One region of the Allobosea sp. RIT-PG3_2 genome, then DNA from elsewhere that is predicted to be linked to it. Evidence: predicted binding sites of a transcription regulator. Region 1 holds the regulator's gene; each other region holds the start of a gene.
The links. Region 1 encodes LexA, which represses DNA repair genes until DNA is damaged. Its sites were predicted from a motif close to TGTTCNNNNTGTGTTCNG; they were not measured.
Positions count from the first base shown of each region.

Region 1 (3,347 bases):
CCAAGCGCATATGGTCGATGTCGGCGGCAAGGCCGAGACGGCCCGCACGGCAATAGCCGAGGGCAGCGTCGTGATGGCACCGGAGACGGTGGCGATCGTGCGCGATGGCAACGCCAAGAAGGGCGACGTGCTCGGCACGGCGCGGCTCGCCGGCATCATGGCGGCCAAGCGCACGCATGAGCTGATCCCGCTCTGCCATCCGCTGCTGCTGAGCAAGATCGCGGTCGATCTCGATCTCGACGAGGCGCTTCCGGGTGTGCGCGTGCGCGCCGAGGTCAAGATGACCGGCCAGACCGGCGTCGAGATGGAGGCGCTGACCGCCGTCTCGGTCGCCTGCCTCACCGTTTACGACATGGTCAAGGCGGTCGACCGGGCGATGCGGATCGAGAATATCCGGCTCGTGCACAAATCCGGCGGCCAGTCCGGCGACTACGACGCGAAGGCTGGTTAGAGGAGTGAGCATGATGTCGCCCGAAAACCGGTTCCCACTTTTCGGCATTATGCTCTAATGGCGCTCACCCCGGTCCCCGTCGCGCGCAAGGCGTTGCTCGACAGCATTCCGGGGCCGACCGGAACCGAGACCCTGCCGCTCGCCCAATGCGGCTGGCGCGTGCTCGGCGCCGACGTGAAGGCGCTGCGCACCCAGCCGCCCTTCGCCAACTCGGCCATGGACGGCTACGCGGTTCGCGGTGACGACATGGCGGAAGGCGTCAGCCTCGCCGTGATCGGCGAATCCGCCGCCGGCCGGGCTTTCGAGGGCGGCGTCGGGCCGGGCCAGGCAGTGCGGATCTTCACCGGCGCACCGATGCCGGCCGGCGCCGACACCATCCTGATCCAGGAAGATGCCGACGGCGTCGACAGCCCCGCGATCCGGGTGCGCGTGCCGCCGACCAAGGGCAAGTTCCTGCGCGCCGCCGGGCTCGATTTCCACGAAGGCGATGTCCTGTTGGCGGCCGGGCGCGTGCTCGACAGCGCCGCGCTCGGGCTCGCGGCGGCGATGGGGCATCCGGCTCTGCCGGTGCGGCGCAAGCCCCGCGTCGCGATCCTCGCCACCGGCGACGAATTGGTCGCTCCCGGCGAGCCCGTCGGGCGCGACCAGATCGTCGCCTCGAACTCGTTTTCACTCGCCGCGCTGGTCGAGAAAGCCGGTGGCGCTCCCCTCGATCTCGGTATCGCCCGCGACGATCATGCCGATCTCGCCGCCAAGATCGGACAGGCCGAGGCCGCCGATGCCGATGTGCTGATCACGCTCGGCGGCGCCTCCGTCGGCGCCCATGACCTCGTGCAGGAGGCTCTGACGCGGGCGGGCATGGAGCTCGGCTTCTGGAAGATCGCGATGCGGCCCGGCAAGCCGATGATGACCGGCCGGCTCGGCCGCATGGTCGTGGTCGGCCTGCCCGGCAATCCGGTCTCCTCGATCGTCTGCGGCCACCTTTTCGTGCTGCCGCTGATCGAGGCTTTGCTCGGCATGGCCGATGCGGATCGGGACCGGAGCATCCCGGCCGTCCTGGGACGCGACATGCCGGGGAATGACGAACGCGAGGATTATCTGCGTTCCGAGCTGGCGTTGACCCCGGAGGGATGGGTGGCGACGCCTTTCGGCCGGCAGGATTCCTCGATGCTCGGCACGCTGGCGCGAGCCCAGGCGCTGACGATCCGCCCCGCCTTCGCCGACGCGGCCAAAACGGGCGATCCCTGCCGGATCCTGCCGCTGCGGTAGGCCGCTTGCGGAACACAAGCAGAACGCGTATGGTGTTCGTGCTTTGTTTCGAATCTGCGCTTTGAGGGGCTGGCGGCAACCATGCTGACACGCAAGCAACACGAACTCCTGCGCTTCATCCAGGAACGCTTGCGCGAGAGCGGGGTGCCGCCCTCCTTCGACGAGATGAAGGACGCGCTCGATCTGCGCTCGAAATCCGGCATCCACCGGTTGATCATGGCGTTGGAGGAGCGCGGCTTCATCCGCCGCCTGCCCAACCGGGCGCGCGCGCTCGAAGTCATCAAGATGCCCGATGGTCTCGGCGCTCCGCAGCAGCGCCCCCGCTTCAGCCCGGCCATCGTCCAGGGCGGTCTCGGATCGCAGCCCAGCCTCGGCAAGCCACGCCCGGGTTCCGGAGCCGATGAGGACAGCCGTTCCTCCATCGCGATTCCGGTCATGGGGCGCATCGCCGCCGGCACGCCCATCTCGGCGATCCAGAGCCGCAGCCACACCGTCTCACTGCCGCCCGACATGCTCGGCTCCGGCGAGCATTACGCGCTCGAAGTGCGTGGCGATTCGATGGTCGAGGCCGGCATTCTCGACGGCGACACGGTCGTCATCCGCAGGCAGGACACGGCCAATACCGGCGATATCGTCGTGGCGCTGATCGACGACGAAGAGGCTACCCTCAAGCGGCTGCGCAAGCGCGGCTCCTCGATCGCGCTCGAAGCGGCGAACCCGGCCTACGAGACCCGCGTGCTCGGACCGGACCGGGTCAAGATCCAGGGCCGTCTCGTCAATCTGATGCGGCGCTACTGAAGCCGTTCGATGTCGGCGTCGCTGTCGACGGACACCGATGCCGGGTTGGTGGGCGGCTGATTGTTGGCCCGCGGCGCGGGCTGCGGCTGCTCGCGGCGGCGGCTCCAGGGACGGTCTGCGGCGCCCTGCTCCGAGACATGGCTGCTCCAGCCTGTCGCTGTTCGATAGAGCGAGGTCGCCCCGTCGCGGCTCAGCGCGCCACGGCTGATCAACCTCGCCTTGCAGGCGCCGCTCCAGGGAATCGCGGTGACGACGAGGTCGGCGCGGAGGCAGTCCTCGATGATTGCGAGCCGATCGCGCGTGTAAGACACGGTGCGCTGATCGGCCGTGCGGCCGATGCAGCCCAGGGTGTCGCAAACGATGCCGGCCCGCAGCGTCGGATCATCCGGCGAGCGGCTGTCACCATCGGACGCGAGCCATTGTTGCAAGACAAAGCGGCTGGGCTTTCCGGCGATGGCCAGCCGGCCATCGGCGCCGCGCAGCGCGAGGCCGGAGCCGTCGCGTTCGATCAGGATCTCCGGACGCTCGGGCTTGCCGGCGACGGCGACGCCGAACATCAGCGGGATGGCCGCGAGCCAGCGCCAGGCCGTTGTCCAGAGCGTCAGCCAGAGCAACGCCAGAACGAAGCAGACGAGCACGGCGGGACCGAAGGCCGCGATCATCACCGTTGAATGGTCGATGGCCGCGACCCAGTGCGCCACCTTCAGCACGACATCCGAGGCGAGCCCCATCAGCGCCCAGGCCGGCCAATCCAGCCCGAAGGGATAGGCCAAAACGCCGAAGACCGCCGCCGGCATGACGAAGAGCGAGACGAAGGGCAGCGCCATGG
Region 1 is NZ_JBXWCA010000005.1:321,307-324,653, reverse strand. It holds gene moaC (cyclic pyranopterin monophosphate synthase MoaC) at 1-451, shown strand, start outside; gene AC2FAN_RS17245 (molybdopterin molybdotransferase MoeA) at 509-1,720, shown strand; gene lexA (transcriptional repressor LexA) at 1,802-2,518, shown strand; gene AC2FAN_RS17235 (ComEC/Rec2 family competence protein) at 2,512-3,347, opposite strand, start outside.

Region 2 (3,347 bases), on a different contig from region 1:
TCGACGGGCGATCGCGGGTCCGAAACGAAGGGTTAGCGGAGAACGGGGCTGGGCGATGATGTCGCCGACCGTGTCGAAACCGAGCACACGCAGGTCGGCCGATATCTGCGCAGGCAGCCGAAGGCATTCTAACGGAAGGGGTAATAGCGGATGCGCCTCATGCCGGACAGGCGCGATGACTATGGACCGAGAGACGTATCGCGCCAGCGCATGGGCGGCGCCCCAGCTGTCGGCGATCGCGGCCCTTGCCTCGACGCCCGACATCGCGAGGCGTCCGACGATGGCCTCCAGCATGTCCGCTTCGCCGCCATGGAGGTGGTCGGCGCCAGTCGTGTCGATGACGATGCCATGCGGCGGATCCGGCGCCACAATCGGCGCGACACGCTGATGCAGCCAGATCGCGAGTCGCTCCAGTTCCCGCGCGTCTGCTGCAAGATCGGCTTGCTTAACCACCAACGATGACACAAGCACCTGCGCCTTTGTGGCCGGCATGCCGACGCGTAGCCCGGCGGCGAGTGCAGCGGCATTTGCAGCCTGCACCAACCTCCTGCTTCCGTCGCGAGCGATGAGGACGAGCGGGACTTCAGGCCGAGGCGCGTCGCCAGCCATCCGTCGGTACCGATCGATTGACCAGTTCGGCAGGAAGACGGAGACGACCCGTGTCATCGCATGCCTCCAATTCAAAATCCGCGCTTTCGCCCGCCCTGGCCCTGATCAGCTCGACAAGCCATCGTGGCCGTCCCACGCCCGGCACCGGCAGTGCCGTTGATGGGAGAACCGAGACCCGCCATCGGGTCATCGCTGCTGTCGGCTGCCCGAAGTCGGAGGCGTCCACCTCCCGTCGCCATCTGCGTAAGGCAATACCGATCGAGCCTGTTCCTTCAGCTGCAAGCTGGAGCCGCCGGGACGCCGTCATCGAAAGACGGGCGACTTCTCCGACGACGGAGCCAAGCCCGCCATGGCGCAGGCCCTCTTCCATGCAGGCGAGAACCGTTTTGTCATCGCCGGCCTCGACGTAGATGACGCGGTCGGGAACGAGCCCCGCCTGGGCGAATGCTGGGGCGAAGAGGTCGGCACTGGTCAGGCACCAGAGCACTTTGCCGCGGCTTCTGGCTGCGACACCGGCGCTGAACAGAGCGGCCGCGGCGCCGTCGAGGGCACCGTTGCCGCCGCCGGCGACCTCATGCAGAGCACCCCGTGCCAGACCGCCCCCAGGTAAGCGTGAATCGACCATCGTGATTCCGAACGGCAGGACCGTCCGATCACGAGTGCCCCGCCCTTCAATTCGCTCGATCTGGTCGCGGAGCGACTGGAATACCGGCTGTGACAGCAACTGGCCTATACCTATAGAATGACGCCTTATGTTCCTCTTATGTTCTCGGTACCGCATTCCGAGTCAAGCTTGCTTTTTGGCCGGAACTCGGGAGCGCTGTAGGCGGTTGAGCCAGTGGGCTATCAGAAGCGAGCGATTGACGTGAATCGCACATCAGACCTAACCGCCGAGTGGCCCCTGCAATCGAGTGCGACCCTTGGATCTTCAGTCCGGGCCAAGGGCATAGAACGCGAACTCCGACGGAAGCTGCCTTGGGCGACAAGGAAATTCCTGAAAGTCGAAGCCGGGAAAGCTTTGCTGGATATGCCGGGCGCGTCGCTGGACGAATTCGAAGCCGCATCCACGACAATTTCCCAGGCGATGCGAGGACTAGCAAACCTTCCGGTACTTCCGAGTGAGGCGGAGGACATCCTGTCGATGTCTTCCCGCGAGCGCCACAAATGGATGGGCGCTGGCCGCCTGCAGAGTGCCGGAACCCGAACGGTCAAATTGCGCGGGCGATCGAAGGCAGTGACCTTTCACGTCTTCGAGCCAGCGCATATCGAGCACATCCTCAATGGCGACCTGACCGAGATTTGGCGCGAGGAGGACGGGGCGACGCTTGTGGAGAACCGTCGGCGGGCCGCGGGCAAAGCCGCGCTGACCCGAGCAGGAAAGCGGCACGCCCCGTCGAAAGCGGCTCCCGTAGCATCAGATGAGATGCTGGATGCTCAGCTGGAGGGTTGGGAAGAATTTGTCGCTAAAGGTTTTTTACGCTGAACGATCACGAAGCGGATCAGCGACAACTGGCTGACGAACATTCGCTCCGCAAAACAACACTGAGGTCAACAAGGCCCGCTATTCCGACCATGTCGCGAGATGGGGCGAGCAGCGCCACAATACACGTCGCTTGTTGGCCAAAGATGCGACGGCAGAGCCGCAACTATCGCACCGAAATCCATCCGCACCCATTGCCCTGTCTTGAGATTGCGCACCCCGCCGAAAATCTCAATGGGAGCTTGGTTCCGCTGGCTCGTTGGAACTTCTGCGCCGATCGCTCCGTTGCCGCTTCAATAGGTATCAACAGGAGATCAAGGCGATGATGTTCGTCGAGCAAATCAAGGAAGGCCAACGCGTGCTGGGCTCCGATGGAGTTCACGTCGGGACCGTCGACGCACTGAGCGGACAGCTCATCAAGCTCAAGAAGAACGATCCGGACTCTGGTGGAGCACACCACTATATCGACCTCGGGCTCGTGATCGGTGTGGATGGAGATATCATCAAGCTTATCGTCCCCGCGGCTGAGGCCAGGGAGCGGTGGTCGGAGGCGGCTGATTAAACGCAGAACCAACATCATCGTTTACCTGGTTGTTTCGCCTCCCAACTACGGCCATGCAACGGGATCGGTGATGGCAGCCCCAGCCGTCTTCCCGCCTCGGAGAGAAGGCAGCAGGAAGCGGAACTATTCGAACCCTTGTGTAGTTCGGCGCGACTGAGCCATCAGGCTTCGGCTCAACGGAGGGCGACTTGCCGGTGTATCGCTTCACCATGAATGACGGGACGAAGACAGATTGCGACAACGAGCCGAAGGAGTTCGCGAGTGATAAATCCGCCGTAGACGCGGCACAGGTGGCCTTGGCGGACATGGCCCACGATGCCTTACCTGATGGTAACTCCGTCGATTTGACAGCAGCTGTAGAAAATTCGGCCGGCGAAGAGATTTATCGCGCTTCGCTCAAATTTCGGGGCGAAACGGCCGAACACGCGCGATCGAAGGCTGCCGATTTCGAGGCCGCGGCGGACGATGCTGCTGAGGCGGTGGCCAGGGCTCTTGCCGTTAAGCCGGACTAGAAGGGCTTCTGTCCACGGGTCGCGAGTCATTAGCACCGATTGGAACAAGCCTGACGGACGTGGGGTTGGCCGACATAGGGACAGTGGGAGATATGGCGATGACCATCACAAGCCACGCGGAATATCGGGCTGCGGTCGAACGCGCTGCGGCGATCAGCGACGCAACAGATGGTTCGGAAGGGGC
Region 2 is NZ_JBXWCA010000016.1:11,245-14,591, reverse strand. It holds gene AC2FAN_RS26990 (DNA polymerase Y family protein) at 1-666, opposite strand, end outside; gene AC2FAN_RS26985 (ImuA family protein) at 584-1,342, opposite strand; gene AC2FAN_RS26980 (hypothetical protein) at 1,448-2,092, shown strand; gene AC2FAN_RS26975 (DUF2171 domain-containing protein) at 2,412-2,651, shown strand; gene AC2FAN_RS26970 (DUF6894 family protein) at 2,846-3,163, shown strand; gene AC2FAN_RS26965 (hypothetical protein) at 3,262-3,347, shown strand, end outside.
Region 2: AC2FAN_RS26985 (ImuA family protein) is a predicted target of LexA. The motif match lies at 1,363-1,380, and genes of this name have one in related genera.

Region 3 (3,347 bases), on a different contig from region 1:
ATGGCGAGCTCGACGACCAGCACATCGCCTGCAAGGTCGAAACCGGCCGTGCCATCGCGCTCGCCGGCCTTCATCCTGCGACGGGCGGCTCGGGCGCCGAGCTCTGCTCCGGCGACATGCTGCTGGAGGCGCTGGTCGCCTGCGCCGGCGTGACGCTGAAGGCGGTCGCGACCGCCCTCGAGATCGAGCTGAAGAAGGGCGTCGTCCACGCCGAGGGCGATCTCGACTTCCGCGGCACGCTCGGCGTCGCCAAGGATGCGGCTGTCGGCTTCAAGGCGATCCGGCTCTCCTTCGATGTCGAGACCGATGCGCCGCAGGAGAAGCTCGACACGCTGCTGAAGCTCACCGAGCGCTATTGCGTCGTCTTCCAGACCCTGAACGTGAAGCCGGAGCTTTCCGCAGTGCTCAGCCGCGGGTGATCACTCCGCCGCGGCCTTCAGCTCCAGCCCCTTGGCGAAGGGCAGCTTCGGTTCGCTCTTCTCGTCGTCGAAGTCGAGCGCGCCGATCCTCTCGGCGCGGGTCGTGACCTTGCCGGCCGAGGTCTTGATCTGGCCGACATCCTCCTGCGCCTGGCGGAAATGCGTGTCGAGCTTGTCGACGCGCTCGCCCAGCCGTCGCACATCGTCGAGCAGCTTGCCGACCTCGGTCTGGATGACCTGCGCCTCCTCGCGCATGCGCGCATCGCGCACCAGCGACTGCATGAGCTGGATCGCCAGCGCCAGCAGCGAGGGCGAGACGATCATGATCCGCGCCCGGTGCGCCCGCTGCACGACATCGTCGAAATACTCGTGCAGATCGGCATAGATCGACTCGGACGGCACGAAGAGCAGCGCGACATCCTGCGTCTCGCCGGGCAGGAAATAGCGTTCGGCGATGTCCTTCACATGCACGCCGACATCGCTTCGCACGCGCTGGCCGGCGGCCTTCTTCGCATCCTCGCCGCGCGCCTCGCGCAATTGCGTGAAGCTCTCCAGCGGGAATTTCGCGTCAATGACCAGCCCACGCCCGTCTCCGGGCAACGTCACCAAGCAGTCCGGCCGCTTGCCGTTCGAGAGCTGCGGCTGGAAGGCGAAGAAGGCGGCGGGCAGTCCGTCGCGGATGATCGCCTCCATCCGCCCCTGGCCATAAGCGCCGCGCGCCTGCTTGTTGGAGAGTACGTCCTTCAGCGTCACGACCTCGGAGGTGAGGTCGGTCAGGTTCTTCTGGGCGCTGTCGATCACCGCCAGCCGTTCCTGCAGCTTGCCGAGGCTCTCGGTGGTCTGTCGGACATTCTGCTCGAGGCCCTGGCCGACCTTGTGGCTCAGCCCGTCCATACGATCGGCGACGAGCCGCGCGAGATCGCCCTGCCGGGTCGAGAGGATCTCGGCCATGGACTGCATGCGGCCGGCGAGCTCGGCCTGCTGGCGGTTCATCTCGGCGACCTTGTCGTCCATCTCGCGGGCGCGCTCCGCCGCCATGGCCGCTTCGATGGCGCGGCTTTGGCCGCCACGCCAGGCGGACAGCACCACCATCAGCAGAAGCAGGAGGCTCAGGCCGGCGAAGCCGAGCGCCGCTTCGGCCCAGGTCACCGGGCGCTCGAGCAGGGTGAAGGCGATCTCGTTCATGACGCGAGCCTAGCCGATTCGAGGCGGTATTGCGAACGAAAGCGGAACAGTTTGACCGCTTGCCCACAAATGCTTATGTCCCGCCTTGTTCAGCCTTTTTCCTGCGGAATCCCATGGCCATTCGCCCGCTCGTCATCCTGCCCGACGCCCAGCTCCGTCTCGTCTCGAAGCCGGTCGCAGCCGTCACGCCCGATATCCGGGCGCTGGTCGAGGATATGTTCGAGACCATGTATGACGCGCCCGGCATCGGGCTTGCCGCGATCCAGATCGGCGAACCGCTGCGCATCGTGACGATCGACCTGGCGAAGCGCGAGCCGAAGGAAGGCGAGGAGCCGGAGCCGAAGAAGCCACAGGTCTTCATCAATCCGGAGGTCACCTGGTCCTCGGACGAGTTCAATGCCTATGAGGAAGGGTGCCTCTCGATCCCCGAATATTACGAGGAGGTCGAGCGCCCGGCGCAGGTGAAGGTCCGCTTCATGGATCTCGACGGCAAGGTGCAGGAGATCAAGGCCGACGGGCTGCTCGCCACCTGCCTGCAGCACGAGATCGACCATCTCAACGGCGTGCTCTTCATTGACTATCTCTCGCGGCTGAAGCGCGAGCGCGTAACCAAGAAATTCGCCAAGGCCGCCAAGCGCGAGCGGGCGGCGTAACGAGCAGTCGTCACCCGAGCCCTCATCCTGAGGAGCCGCGGCACGCGGCGTCTCGAAGGATGCTTCGGGAGGCGGCTGGATCATCCTTCGAGACGCGCCTTGCGGCGCTCCTCAGGATGAGGGCTGTTCTATTCTTTCCGGCGCTGCGCCGGGGCTGAGGTAAATCGAGCGTATGAGTTTGCGCGTCATTTTCATGGGCACGCCGGATTTCGCCGTGCCGGTCCTGACCGAGATCGTCGGCCAGGGGCACGAGGTCGTCTCCTGCTACACTCGCGCTCCCGCGCAAGCGGGCAGGGGCCTCGAACTCAAGCCTTCCCCGGTTCATAGGGCGGCCGAACGCTTCGGCATCCCGGTCTTCACGCCTGCGACGCTGAAGACGCCGGAACAGGCCGAGATCATCGCCTCGCATCAGGCCGATGTCGCCGTCGTCGTCGCCTACGGCATGATCCTGCCCCAGGCGATCCTGGACCTGCCCGAGCTCGGCTGCCTCAACCTGCATGCATCGCTGCTGCCGCGCTGGCGCGGCGCGGCGCCGCTGCAGCGCGCGATCATGGCCGGCGATGCCGAGACCGGCGTCTGCGTGATGAAGATGGAGGCGGGGCTCGATACCGGCCCGGTCGGCATGGTCGAGACGCTGACGATCGGGCCGGATCTCACCGCCGGTGAATTGCACGACCAGCTCAGCATTCTCGGTGCCGACCTGATGGTGCGGGCGCTCGCCGCGCTCGGGCGCGGCGGCCTGCAGTTCACGCCCCAGCCGGAGGAGGGCGTCACCTACGCCGCCAAGATCACCAATGCAGAGGCCAAGCTGAGCTGGGCGCAGCCGGCGCAGCAGGTGCACGACCGCGTTCGCGGGCTCTCGCCATTCCCCGGCGCTTTCGCCGAGATCGATCTCGGCAAGGGGCCGGAGCGGCTGAGGATCCTGCGGACGGCGCGCGCCGGCGGAGCGGCCGAGCCCGGCACGCTGCTCGACGACGAGGGCACGGTCGCCTGCGCCGTCGGCGCGGTGAAGCTGCTGCAGGTCCAGCGCGCGGGCAAGGCGCCGATGAGCGGGGCCGAGTTCCTGCGCGGCGCCCGGCTCGGAGCTGGC
Region 3 is NZ_JBXWCA010000003.1:126,205-129,551, forward strand. It holds gene AC2FAN_RS10915 (OsmC family protein) at 1-419, shown strand, start outside; gene AC2FAN_RS10920 (DNA recombination protein RmuC) at 420-1,604, opposite strand; gene def (peptide deformylase) at 1,718-2,257, shown strand; gene fmt (methionyl-tRNA formyltransferase) at 2,430-3,347, shown strand, end outside.
Region 3: AC2FAN_RS10920 (DNA recombination protein RmuC) is a predicted target of LexA. The motif match lies at 1,636-1,653, and genes of this name have one in related genera.

Region 4 (3,347 bases), on a different contig from region 1:
ACGGCTGACCTGGCTCAGTGCGCCGCCGGCACTGTACTGGCATCTTTGGCGTCACGCCCGGCCAGCGCCCCGACCCCGAGCAGCGCCAGGATCGTCACCGCGGCCGAGAGGCTGAGATAGTAGCCGACATAGGCGAGCCCCTTCTCCGTCGCGAGCCAGGTCGCGACATAGGGCGCGAGCGACGCCCCGACGATGCCGCCGAGATTGAAGGTGAGCGAAGCGCCGGTATAGCGCACCGCCGTCGGGAACATCTCGGCCAGCGCCGTGCCCAGCGGCCCGTAGGTGAAGCCCATCAGCGACAGGCCGACCACGAAGAAGGCGAGCACGCCGAGCGTGCTGCCCGAGCCGAACAGCGGCTCCAGCAGGAAGCCGAAGATCGCGATGCCCAGCGTTGTCGCCAGCAAGGTCTGGCGGCGGCCGAAGCGGTCCGCCAGCACCGCCGAGACCGGGATCGTCAGGCCGAAGAACACGACACCGATCATCTGCAGCGGCAGGAACTGGTCGCGCGAGAAGCCGAGCTTGGTCGTGCCCCAGCTCAGCGAAAACACGGTCATCAGGTAGAACAGCACGAAGGTCGCCAGCGCCGCGAAGGTGCCGCAGAGCAGCGCGAGCTTGTGCTCGGCGAAGATGCTGACGAAGGGCACCTGCACGCGCTCATGCTTCTCCATCGCCTTGCGGAAGGCCGGCGTCTCGCTGATGCGCAGACGGACATAGAGCCCCATGAAAACCAGCAGCGCGCTGGCGATGAACGGGATGCGCCAGCCGAAGGTGAAGAACTGCTCGTCGGTGAGGAGCGCATCGAGAGCCAGGAAGCTGCCGGTGGCGCAGATGAAGCCCACGGGCGCGCCGAGCTGCGGGAACATGCCGTACCACGCGGATTTTCCGGGAGGCGCGTTTTCGGTGGCAAGCAGCACCGCCCCGCCCCATTCGCCGCCGAGCCCGAGGCCTTGCCCGAGCCGGCACAACGCCAGCAGCAGCGGCGCCAGCACGCCGACCGCGGCATAGGTCGGCAGCAGGCCGATCGCGACGGTCGAAAGCCCCATCGTCATCAATGCGGCGACGAGCGTGGCCTTGCGGCCGATGCGATCACCGAAATGGCCGAAGATCGCCGCGCCGATCGGCCGCGCGAAGAAGGCGATGGCGAAGGTCGCGAAGGACTGGAGCATGGCGGTGGTCGGATCGCCGCCCGGGAAGAACAGCTTCGGGAACACGATCACCGCCGCCGTCGCATAGATGTAGAAGTCGAAGAACTCGATCGTCGTGCCGATCAGGCTGGCGAGCAGGATGCGGCGCGGCGAGTTCAGGGCGGCAGGTGCAGGGGCGGGAGACACGTTGGCAACTTTCGCGAATAAATGCGGAAGCCGGGCGCAATAACAGGAAACGAAAGGCCGCGGCATGGGAAATGCCATGGCTTGATATGCATCAAACGCATAATAGAACGAGAACAACTATTGGTGTCAGCTCCATGAGCATGGCGCGACCATTACTCGGCTCCTCCTGACACAAACTGACAGAAGGAACAAAAAAAGAACTTGCTGCCTGGAACAAAGCGTGACCATCCTCCTGTCAAGACGCATTGAGATGTCCCCGTAGCCCTGCCATAAGGAGCCCGAACCGTGAATCAGGCAAATCTCAAGCTCGTGGAAGGCTCCTCGATGGACAAGGCCAAGGCGCTCGATGCGGCGCTCTCCCAGATCGAACGCGCCTTCGGCAAGGGCTCGATCATGCGCCTGGGCAAGAACTCGCCCTCGATCGAGATCGAGACCATCTCGACCGGCTCGCTCGGCCTCGACATCGCGCTCGGCGTCGGCGGCCTGCCCAGGGGCCGCGTGATCGAGATCTACGGGCCGGAATCCTCGGGCAAGACCACCCTCGCGCTCCACACCATCGCCGAAGCCCAGAAGAAGGGCGGCGTCTGCGCCTTCGTCGATGCCGAGCATGCGCTCGACCCGATCTATGCCCGCAAGCTCGGCGTCAATCTCGACGATCTCCTGATCTCGCAGCCCGACACCGGCGAGCAGGCGCTCGAGATCACCGACACGCTCGTCCGCTCCGGCGCGATCGACGTGCTCGTGGTCGACTCCGTCGCCGCGCTCACGCCCCGCGCCGAGATCGAGGGCGAGATGGGCGATGTCCAGCCCGGTCTGCAGGCCCGCCTGATGAGCCAGGCGCTGCGCAAGCTCACCGCCTCGATCTCGCGCTCGAACTGCATGGTCATCTTCATCAACCAGATCCGCATGAAGATCGGCGTGATGTACGGCAGCCCGGAGACCACCACAGGCGGCAACGCACTGAAGTTCTATGCCTCTGTCCGCCTCGACATCCGCCGCGTCTCGACGCTGAAGGAGCGTGACGAGGCGACCGGCAACCAGGTTCGCGTCAAGGTCGTCAAGAACAAGGTCGCGCCGCCCTTCAAGCAGGTCGAGTTCGACATCATGTTCGGCGAGGGCATTTCCAAGGTCGGCGAGTTGATCGACCTCGGCGTCAAGGCCGGCATGGTCGAGAAGGCAGGCGCCTGGTTCTCCTTCGACAGCCAGCGCCTCGGCCAGGGACGCGAGAACGCCAAGACCTTCCTCAAGGCCAATCCCGACATGGCCGCCAAGATCGAGGCCACGATCCGCCAGAACTCCGGCCTGGTCGCCGACCGCATCCTCGACGAAGCCACCCCGGGCGCGGACGATCTCGACGAAGGCGAAGCCTGAGAAGTCCAGTTTCGTCCTGCTCGGCCTCGACCCGAGCATCTCCTGCAAGAGATTCCCGGGTATCGGCTTTGCCTCGCCCGAGAATTACGTGCTGAGAAACGCGGGCGGCCTTCGGGTCGCCCGTTTTCGTTAGCAGATGAGGCCTTGCGGCCTGTGCGCTGCAACCAGCTTTCTGGACAGGGGCGAGCCGCCTGACTAGAACCGGTCGTTCCCGCCGGGCGCACCCGGCCCTTTGCCCGTGTTGAGAAGCGCAAGAACCGATGAGCGGCGTCAACGATATCCGGTCGACCTTCCTCGACTACTTCAAGTCCAACGGCCACGAAGTCGTGCCGTCGAGCCCGCTCGTGCCGCGCAACGACCCGACGCTGATGTTCGCCAATTCGGGCATGGTGCAATTCAAGAACGTCTTCACGGGCCAGGAAAGGCGCCCCTATTCGCGCGCCACCACCGCCCAGAAATGCGTGCGCGCCGGCGGCAAGCACAACGACCTCGACAATGTCGGCTACACCGCGCGCCACCACACTTTCTTCGAGATGCTGGGGAACTTCTCCTTCGGCGATTATTTCAAGGACCAGGCGATCCATCACGCCTGGACGCTGGTCACCCGCGAATTCGGCCTCCCCAAGGACAAGCTCATCGTCACCG
Region 4 is NZ_JBXWCA010000006.1:160,951-164,297, reverse strand. It holds gene AC2FAN_RS18315 (MFS transporter) at 15-1,331, opposite strand; gene recA (recombinase RecA) at 1,617-2,702, shown strand; gene alaS (alanine--tRNA ligase) at 2,963-3,347, shown strand, end outside.
Region 4: recA (recombinase RecA) is a predicted target of LexA. The motif match lies at 1,516-1,533, and genes of this name have one in related genera.